DNA from 3 places in the Paenibacillus sp. FSL R7-0273 genome. Region 1 is predicted to be linked to each of the others. Evidence: riboswitches for the same ligand, from Rfam matches in the RefSeq annotation. Region 1 holds a riboswitch; each other region holds the start of a gene.
The links. A riboswitch is a leader RNA that binds a small molecule or an ion and turns the genes downstream of it on or off. The one in region 1 is predicted to bind cyclic di-GMP.

Region 1 (3,281 bases):
ATTCAAGGAAGGCTGGCAGGAAGTACAGGCTGAATTTCAAACGTTGGAATCAGCCTGCAAAATTCTTCTGTCCCTGGGACAGGAGGCTGCTGCAACCGCCCCGCCGGAGCTGGTGGATATGCTTAAGGCCGCTTTGCGGGAAACCTGCGCTTTATATGAAGAAATAACGCAGACCCTTCCGGCCGGAGAATCCGGACCTTGAAGTTTTATGTCAGTTTTTACAGTAGACTGTTTCCCGGCAGATCCCCTATAATATTACAATACACACCATCTTTCTTAGGGGGAACTTTATTATGGACTGGATGACTAAGCTTCCATTAAAGCAGAGAATCGTTGCCGGCTGTTACCTTGTTGCCGCTTTATTCGCTGTTCCGGTTTTAATCACGCTTGTAATCATGGGCAAAATCGTTATCGGCATCATTCTCATCGCCGCACTGGCAGGACTGACTTATCCTCTGGCACGCTTTGTAGAGAGAACGCTTACATCTTCTTTTGACGAGTTCTCCAACGTTACCCATACCATAGCCAAAGGCGACTTTACAAGCCGCGCTGACGAAAACGGGTCAATGGGCGAGGTCAGCCGCTCCTTTAACACCATGATTGACAAGCTCAAGAAAATCCTGACGGAAGCCTCACAAATTACGCGGCATGTAATGGATGCCAGCAGAGGCATCGAGGACAAGAACCACAGCCTCAAAATTGTAATGGCCCAGGTCGCCTCCTCCTCCAATGAGCTCGCTGTCGGCGCTAACGAAATCTCCGCAGATATTGCCGACATGACGGAATCCATCAAGGATATCGAAACTAAGGTAGCCAATTACACGCACTCCACCAAGGAGATGAACAAACGCTCTATACATACGCTTGAACTGGTTGAACAAGGGAGGGTATCAGTAGATACCCAGGCGGAAGGCATGCGCAAAAATATTGAGGCCACCAATAAGGTCGCCGGTACCATAGAGGCGCTCTCCCAGAATGCCCGCGGTATTTCCATGATTGCCAAGTCCATTACCGAAATTGCCGAGCAGACCAACCTGCTGTCGCTGAACGCTTCAATTGAGGCGGCACGCGCAGGTGAGCACGGCCGCGGCTTTGCCGTTGTCGCCCAGGAGGTGCGCAAGCTCGCAGAGGAATCCACCGCCTCAACCAAAGAGGTCTTCACCCTGATCCGCAGTATCGAATCCGATATCAAGCAGGCGGTGGAGAATATCGCCATTAACGAAGAGGTTGTTCAGGTACAGAACGAGCTGATTGTGGAGACTGCCCATATCTTCTCCCAGATCGTGCAAAGCGTTCAATACATAACCGAGCAGATCGCAGCCTTCTCCCAGGAAAGTGACCTTATGCTGGAGAGTGCCCTCAAAATTTCCGGCGCCATTGAAAATATCTCAGCAATCACCCAGCAGACGGCTGCAGGTACCGAAGAGGTGTCTGCAGCAATGAATGAGCAGATCAATGCCCTGCAGTCTGTAGCTGATGAGACAGACAAAATGACCCAGGCCGTATTCCAGCTGCAAAAAACCATTCACATATTCAAGTTTTAAGCAAGCATTACTTTGGTCCCAAAGCTGCCGTTCTTTAGAAGCGGCAGCTTTTTAAGTTTTGTAAGCCAGGTTCACTGAATCGTCCTGCAATTCGTCAATTTTCGCACTTTTCTGCATAATAGTATTGACAATGATAGAGTTAAAAATATATTGTAAAAGTAAAATTACCCAATGTAATATTATCCAACTTTGTACCTAACCCCATATCGGCAAAATTCTCCGAAAGGAAATGACGCAAAGCCATGGATCTACAGTCTCAGCTATCGGGACCATGATTGCCAGGTTGCAGCCCGGGACGCCAGAATCATTCTGTCCTTAACGGCTATAGATGCAACTGGCCTGTGCTCATTTTGAGTACAGGTATTCTATTGTCACCAGAGTCACTAGAATCGCTAGACAAATACACAACGGATAGGGTGGAGCATTTGAAAACAGTCGCAGATTATATGGCAGAGGCGCTTCGCAGCCTCGGCGTAACACATTCCTTTGGTATTATCGGTAAATCAATTTGTCCTATTGCTCTTAAAATGGTTGATTACGGCATCGAATTTATTCCGGGCAGACATGAATCCAGCTGCGGCTTCGAAGCCGCGGGCTATGCACTCAAAACCGGCGGGCTAGGTGTTGCCTTCGGCACCTCAGGCCCGGGCGGAACCAACCTGCTTACTGCAGCAGCACATGCCAAAGCCAACAATCTTCCTGTCCTGTTCATTACAGGACACCAGTCAATTAAGGAGCTCGGAATTCCGCAGTGCCAGGATTCCTCCTCTTATCTGGCCGATCTGGCGGATATGTTCAGACCGGCTACCTTATTCAGCAAGCTGGTTGAGCGCGGAGATCATTTCAGCACGATTTTTAATCATGCCATTTCTATTGCTCTCAGCAAGCGCGGTCCGGTGCATCTGTGTATTCCTTTTGATGTCCAGACAGAAATGCTTGAAGAATGCCGTATTGTTCTTCCTGAACGCGAGCCGCTTGTCAGCATCGGGAATTTTGAGCGTGTAATTGCGGCAATCAATGCATCCTCACGTCCGCTGATTATTGCCGGTAAAGGCGTTAACCGGTCCGGTACGCATCAGGAGCTGGTACAGCTCGCTGAAACCTTCAATATCCCGATCGTTACAACTCCGGGGGGAAAAGGCGCTATCGCCTGGGACCATCCGCTATACCACGGCCCTTGCGGCGTAGGCGGCTGCAAGCACGGGGATGACATGCTGAACAGCAGCGATCTTTACATTGTGCTCGGCTCGCGCCTGAGTGATATGACGATCTGCAATCTCAAAGCGGAAAACCATCCGGCTACACTGATCCAATTCGATTCCGACCCTACCTTTGTCGGTAAAATTCTGAATTCGCAGACGATTGCGGTCAGCGGAGATCTGCGTGATAACCTGACCTACTACCTGCAGAATATCGACAGAGATACTGTTGTCAGACATGAAATAACTGTAGAGGCTAATTACCATGATGAGCTGCCGGAGCTGCCAAAGCTCTCCATCGCTTCCGTCCTGAGTACTTTGAGCGATCAGATTCCTTATAACAGCTCGGTATTTGTAGATGACGGCAGCCACGGCTTCCATGCTGTTAAATGGTATAACGTCAAGAAGCCGGGAAGCTTTATCTTTGATGCCTATTTTGCCTGCATGGGCAACTCGATCGGCATGTCCATCGGCGCCAAAGTGGCGGCACCTGATGAAACGGTCTTCTGCATCACCGGTGACGGCTGCTTCATGATGC
Region 2 (3,281 bases), 3.1 Mb from region 1:
ATGAGGACGGTGAATATCCTGACAAGCGGGAAGGCAGACGTTATGAAAAATAAAAAGCTGAATGCGGGGTTTATCCAGTTCCTTAAATTTAACGCCGTAGGATTGCTCAATACATTAATCGATTTTGCAGTATTTACATTGCTCCATTCACTGGGGCTGATGAATGCGCCTGCGCAGGTTATCTCCTATAGCGCGGGTACAGCCAACAGCTTTTTCTGGAACAAAAAAGTGACCTTCCGCGACCGCGATGCTGGTAAGAGCGGCTCTGACCGGCTGCAGCTGGTGAGGTTCATCATCCTCAATCTGGCGGTGCTGGGAATTTCGGTGCTGCTGATGCATATGCTGACGGTCAGCTTCGGGATTCAGGTGCTGTTTGCAAAGGTGCTGGTTACCGGCGTTACCGTAATTATTAATTTTATTGGAAGCCGTATGTGGGTGTTCTAGGCAATTATCAGGGCAAGGGGGACCTTGTCCCGGACTAACGGAGGGATCTTCATGCGCAAGCTGTCCTATTTGATCATATTGGCAGGCGTCCTTATCATGCTGTATCCAAAAGCAAGCGAGTGGTACAACGACCGGCAGCAGGCCAAGCTGCTGGAGGAAGCAGAGCAGGCTTACAGTGAGCTGGCCCCGGCGCCTGGACCGGATTTGCAGAAGCCTTATGCTGAGGTAACCCAGCTGCTGGCTGATGAGTCGGCACAGGAGGAAGAGGCACCGCCGTCAGAAAAGCCGTCTGAGGAGATTACAGTGGGCGGCAAAATCACCGGAATTATCGAAATCGACCGGATTGAGCTGAAGCTGCCTGTTCTTGAAGGAGCAACTAAGGCTAATCTGAAGCATGCTGCTGCTCATATGAAGGAGACGGCTCCGCTGGGTGAGGTGGGGAATGCAGCCATTGCTGCGCACAGATCCAGAACGGCAGGCAGGCTTTTTAACAGGTTGGATGAAGTGAAGATCGGGGATACTATCAGAATTAAGACAAGTACAGAGGCTTATGAGTACGAGGTATATGATATTTCTATTGTGGAGCCGACAGATGTATCGGTGCTGAATGGCAATGATACGGACTCTATCCTCACTCTGATTACCTGTGATCCGCTTGTTAACCCTACGCACCGGCTGATTATCCATGCTAAATTGACTTGAGACCGGATATGCAAACAGATTTTTCACATAATAGAAAGAATTTTAATAAAAAATGTTGAAAATCTAGTAATTTAGGTATTGTATCTGGGCAGGAATATGGTAGTATATAACTATAAAAGCACGCACGATAACGGCAAACCTATCGAAAGGTAGGGACGCAAAGCTAAAGGGCCTTCCCGCAAGGATGGCAGCCAGCTACCGAATGAAGGGCTTTTTTTGTTGGCTATCTAATCCAGAATCTAGTATATTTGGAAGATTGAGAGAATAGATAAAGCTGCACACGATAACGGCAAACCTATCGAAAGGTAGGGACGCAAAGCTAAAGGGCCTTCCCGTAAGGATGGCAGCCAGCTACCGAAAGGAGTTTTATCCATGAAAAAATTCTATTTCATGCTGTTAACATTGTTCGTAGTGGTTACTTCCGTTCAGACAAGCACAGCTTCTGCTGCAACTGCAGACTCAAGCTGGTTGAATACATCGAAGCTAGACCAAGGTGTTGTTGCAGTATCCTATGATGTACCTGCTGATAAACGCATCAAACTCATGATCACTAAAGACGGCAACAGCTACACTTACAACCTGTACGCTTCCCAATCGACAGAATCCTTCCCGCTGCAGCAAGGCAACGGCACATATAAAGTATCTGTTCTGGAGAACACAACCGGCAACAAATACAAAGTAGTATCCTCAGAGAATGTAGAGCTTAAGCTCAGCAATACTAACGCTGTATACCTGAGTTCCGTGCAGAATGTTAAATGGACCTCTTCCGATAAGGCAGTACTGAAAGCTAAGCAGCTTACACAGGGCCTGACTACTGATGAAGCTAAGGTTAAAGCAATTTATAATTACATCGTAGCCAACGTTAAGTATGACAACACATTGGCTGCTACAGTAGCACAGGACTATATCCCTAGCAATGACAACACACTGCTGACTAAGAAGGGCATCTGCTACGATTATGCTTCACTATTCGCAACAATGCTGCGCAGTGAAGGTATTCCAACTAAACTGGTTATGGGTAACACCAGCTATGTATCGACCTACCATGCCTGGAATGAAGTTTTGCTTAACGGTAAATGGGTAACAATTGATACTACAGTAGACGCTGGATTGGCTAAGAACAGCAAAGATGCTGGCCTTACAAAAGTAGCAAGCAAATATAGCGCTGCTAAGTTCTATTAATAACGAAAGATATATAGTCTTATCAAGACCCCCCGCTTAGATTTTTAAGCGAGGGGTCTTTTTTTGCCGAGGGGGGTTGCTTTTTGTAAGAGATGTGGGGTATTATAGGTAAGCGTTGTTAGAGCGCGTCAAAGTTTAGCTGAAATTGACCGAATAAGAAATTTCAAAAAAAGCTTGCGCTTCTGAAACAAACGTGATATATTATAAGAGTTGCTGCTGATGAGATAATCATTAGCGACGACGAGCTTGATCTTTGAAAACTGAACAACGAGTGAGTATCGGAAATCACTTCGGTGAGATCCAAAAGTAGAGAATGTAAATTCTCGTCAGATGTTTCAAAATGAGCAATCGCTCTTTCTAAATACCAATTTGGAGAGTTTGATCCTGGCTCAGGACGAACGCTGGCGGCGTGCCTAATACATGCAAGTCGAGCGGAGTTTATCCTTCGGGGTAAGCTTAGCGGCGGACGGGTGAGTAACACGTAGGCAACCTGCCCCTTAGCCTGGGATAACTACCGGAAACGGTAGCTAATACCGGATAATTTCTTTTTTCTCATGAAGGGAGAATGAAAGGCGGAGCAATCTGTCATTAAGGGATGGGCCTGCGGCGCATTAGCTAGTTGGTGGGGTAACGGCTCACCAAGGCGACGATGCGTAGCCGACCTGAGAGGGTGAACGGCCACACTGGGACTGAGACACGGCCCAGACTCCTACGGGAGGCAGCAGTAGGGAATCTTCCGCAATGGGCGAAAGCCTGACGGAGCAACGCCGCGTGAGTGATGAAGGTTTTCGGATCGTAAAGCTCTGTTGCCAGGGAAGAACGTCCGGTAGAGTAACTGCTACCGGAGTGACGGTACCTGAGAAGAAAGCCCCGGCTAACTACGTGCCAGCAGCCGCGGTAATACGTAGGGGGCAAGCGTTGTCCGGAATTATTGGGCGTAAAGCGCGCGCAGG
Region 3 (3,281 bases), 3.0 Mb from region 1:
TATTTCATCATCAAGGATGATTTCATCATCCGGACCCGGTCCGGCTGTCGGACTCGGCTTCGGTGTTGCCTGAGGTGATGTTACTCCTCCTACGGCTGCAGTCGCACTTGCGACAGGTCCAAGCGGTACGGGATTATCGTCGATCTCCAGCTCCTCATCTGTCACAATCGTTCCGATGACTGTCGGACCGGCCGGAGTCGGAGGGGTTCCGCCCGGAATAGCAATTACACTCGTGGGCGATGCCGTTGCCGGCACTGTAGGACCAGGCGTTACAGCGCTTGTTGGTGCTGCTGTTGGTGCTGCTGTTGGTACTGCTGTTGGCGCTGTTGTTGGTGCCGTTGTTGGTGCTGTTGTTGGTGCCGTTGTTGGCGCTGTTGTTGGTGCCGTTGTTGGCACTGTTGTTGGTGCTGTTGTTGGTGCCGTTGTCGGTGCCGTTGTCGGCGTTGCCGTCGGCGTTGGCGTCGGTGCCGCTGTCGGCGTTGCCGTCGGTGCCGCTGTCGGCGTTGGCGTCGGTGCTGCTGTCGGCGTTGGCGTTGGTGCTGCTGTCGGCGTTGGCGTCGGTGCTGCTGTCGGTGTTGGCGTTGGTGCCGCTGTCGGTGTTGGCGTCGGTGCCGCTGTCGGTGTTGGCGTCGGTGCCGCTGTCGGCGTTGGCGTCGGTGCTGCTGTCGGTGTTGGCGTTGGGGCCGCTGTCGGCGTTGGCGTCGGTGCTGCTGTCGGCGTTGGCGTTGGTGCCGCTGTCGGTGTTGGCGTTGGCGCCGCTGTCGGCGTTGGCGTTGGTGCCGTCGTCGGCACTGGTGTCGGCGTTACTGTCGGTACTGGTGTCGGCGTTACTGTCGGTACTGGTGTTGGCGTTGCCGTCGGTACTGGTGTTGGCGTTGCCGTCGGTACTGGTGTTGGCGTTGCCGTCGGTACTGGTGTTGGCGTTGCCGTCGGTACTGGTGTCGGCGTTACTGTCGGTACTGGTGTCGGCGTTACTGTCGGTACTGGTGTTGGCGTTGCCGTCGGTACTGGTGTTGGCGTTGCCGTCGGTACTGGTGTTGGCGTTGCTGTCGGCACTGGTGTCGGCGTTGCTGTCGGCACTGGTGTCGGCGACGGAGTCGCTGTAGGCGTTGTTCCGTTGTCGCGGCCAGTGTAAGGCTTATGGTGGAACTCTCCGCTTCCTTCCAGGGAGGCTCCGATCATGCTTCCGTTAATCTGCCCGTTGTTAAAAGTAATTGCTGCATTCGGTGCCAGTACAGTCCCCATGATACCGATGCTCTCCATCCGCAGGGCTGTCGCCTGCGGGAAGTTATAGAGCACTTTATTCTGGCTTACACCCTCCAGCCCGTTTCCGTTCTTGAACGTGACTGAAGCTCCGTCTATATTAACGATAACAGTAGAGCCCGCCGGTGCATTAATCCGCAGCTCATTGGCACCCGTAAGCGTGGTTCCTGAAACCGAGAATACATTTAATACCGGATCGGTACCCGTCAGTTTAATGTTTCCATAGTTGTCTTCCGTCTTGCCGTTCACTGTCAGAGCTGCAAGCTGCAGAGACTTGGTGCGGAGCAGGGCAAACTCTGAAGCAAAATGAATTACATTCGCCTCCTGCCGCAGCGTCCCCGTTCCGCCCCGCGGTTTGCCGGAGCCTGAATAAGTGCCGCCGTACACGGCACTACCGTTAACTTCTCCATTCTCATAGGTGAGATTGCCGCCGGCCACAAGTGAATCCATCTCTGCAATTTCTGCTGCACTCAGGCTAGGGCCTACAGAATATCCCTGGGTAAGGGTAATGTTGCCTCCGGCAGCCATTCTGCCTTCAGAATCACTGTGGTAGCCTTTAAGATCACCGAGAATAAATACATTGTACTTACCCGCAATACCCGGGAGGGGATTGCTGTCAGCCCTTATCTTACCCTGGCCGGCCGAAGCCAGCCAGCCGCTGATCAGCAGAACTGCAGCCATAGTCAGAGCAAAAGATAATTTGAATACGGATTTACGTTTCATTATTAATTCCCCCCGTAAGATGCGTATAAATTCCAGTTATAGCAGCACCTACATCAACAAACGAACAAAAAAAGCCGCCAGGAAGTCGAGCTCCATGGCGGCCGGACGATCATAGCCCTCTCTCAAGGACTGTAGACTCCTGGCTTTGCGTCCCGCACTTTCGGGCGGTTTGCGATTATACATGAGAAAGTATGTAATTGAAATAGAGTAAGTAGTCTATGACATTTGTTACTTTAGCACTAAACTTAGTGTATTCCCTGACTCGTATTTTTGTCAATCTATTCCTTATAATATTTTTCCATAAAAATCGATTTTTCTGAAAAGACAGGCCTTCAGAGCTTTTTTTCAGCTGTTGATCCCTATAATTCTATTAATTGTCCAGCCAATCCTCTCTTATACTCCTGAATACTCGTATTTCAATACTTAAAAATCAAACTATTCAAACGTTGTAATATAGTATATTTGAACTATTTTATTTTTAAAGAAATGCTCCGCCGCTTCATTATTCTTTTTTATATCCCATTCTATGCTTGTCAGTTTCATAAAAGGCATACTATCTTCACTCAGACGAAAAAAAACTGCCTGACGGTTACCCGCAGACAGTTCATCCCACACTTATTTCTATTATATAAAAAGCTGCAGCCAGCCGAACATCGACATCCAAAGCGGAATACTTAAAAACAGGCCAAACACCAGACCGCGGCGGAGACTTCCTTCATGATTCATCCTCAAGCTCCTCTTTTCGGCGAAAATTATTTTTAACTTTAGTATTACAAATTTAATATAAAACAATTCCGGAAACTTTATTGTGAAATATGTCACATTATTCTGCGTTTATAAAAATAAATAAAAGGCCTTGCCATGGGAGTTGGCAAGACCTGAAGGGTACCATATACACTGGGGGGGTGTCTGGTCTATTCAATATAAAGGATCTACCTGAAAATAAGCTGATAGGAAGCTAAAAATTACATTAAAATCGTCCAGCAGCCCAAGGTGCTGATTACCACCACCAGCGCTACAGGATAAAGAATTTTCCGGCTCACCTTATCTCTAAAGGTAAAAAACAGACAAAGCATACAAAGCCACGCAATAAGGAGACTGCCCATTTCCTATGCATACGCTCCTTCCTGACCTCTAATCTATATTAAGAAGATACCCGTGCGGTACCTCATACATACCATTTTAACCGGTAAAATTTTTTCTCCTATATATAGAAGAAAAGCGCAGGCTCCGGTAATATCCGGAACACCGCGCTGCATCAATAGTTGTCATTCCAGCCTGTGCCTGCATGAGTA

Region 2: it holds a riboswitch for cyclic di-GMP, as region 1 does, so the genes downstream of both, R70723_RS02800 (transglutaminase-like domain-containing protein) here and R70723_RS20730 (thiamine pyrophosphate-binding protein) in region 1, are expected to answer to the same signal.
Region 3: it holds a riboswitch for cyclic di-GMP, as region 1 does, so the genes downstream of both, R70723_RS34200 (choice-of-anchor A family protein) here and R70723_RS20730 (thiamine pyrophosphate-binding protein) in region 1, are expected to answer to the same signal.

What each region holds. Positions count from the first base shown of each region.
Region 1 is NZ_CP009283.1:4,802,513-4,805,793, forward strand. Features, by position in the region: gene R70723_RS20720 (helix-turn-helix transcriptional regulator) at 1-202, shown strand, start outside; gene R70723_RS20725 (methyl-accepting chemotaxis protein) at 294-1,544, shown strand; cyclic di-GMP riboswitch class I at 1,743-1,835, shown strand; gene R70723_RS20730 (thiamine pyrophosphate-binding protein) at 1,961-3,281, shown strand, end outside.
Region 2 is NZ_CP009283.1:633,385-636,665, forward strand. Features, by position in the region: gene R70723_RS02785 (glycosyltransferase family 2 protein) at 1-53, shown strand, start outside; gene R70723_RS02790 (GtrA family protein) at 43-444, shown strand; gene R70723_RS02795 (class D sortase) at 496-1,146, shown strand; cyclic di-GMP riboswitch class I at 1,269-1,349, shown strand; cyclic di-GMP riboswitch class I at 1,425-1,505, shown strand; gene R70723_RS02800 (transglutaminase-like domain-containing protein) at 1,519-2,328, shown strand; rRNA gene R70723_RS02805 (16S ribosomal RNA) at 2,695-3,281, shown strand, end outside.
Region 3 is NZ_CP009283.1:479,238-482,518, reverse strand. Features, by position in the region: gene R70723_RS34200 (choice-of-anchor A family protein) at 1-1,986, opposite strand, end outside; cyclic di-GMP riboswitch class I at 2,080-2,170, opposite strand.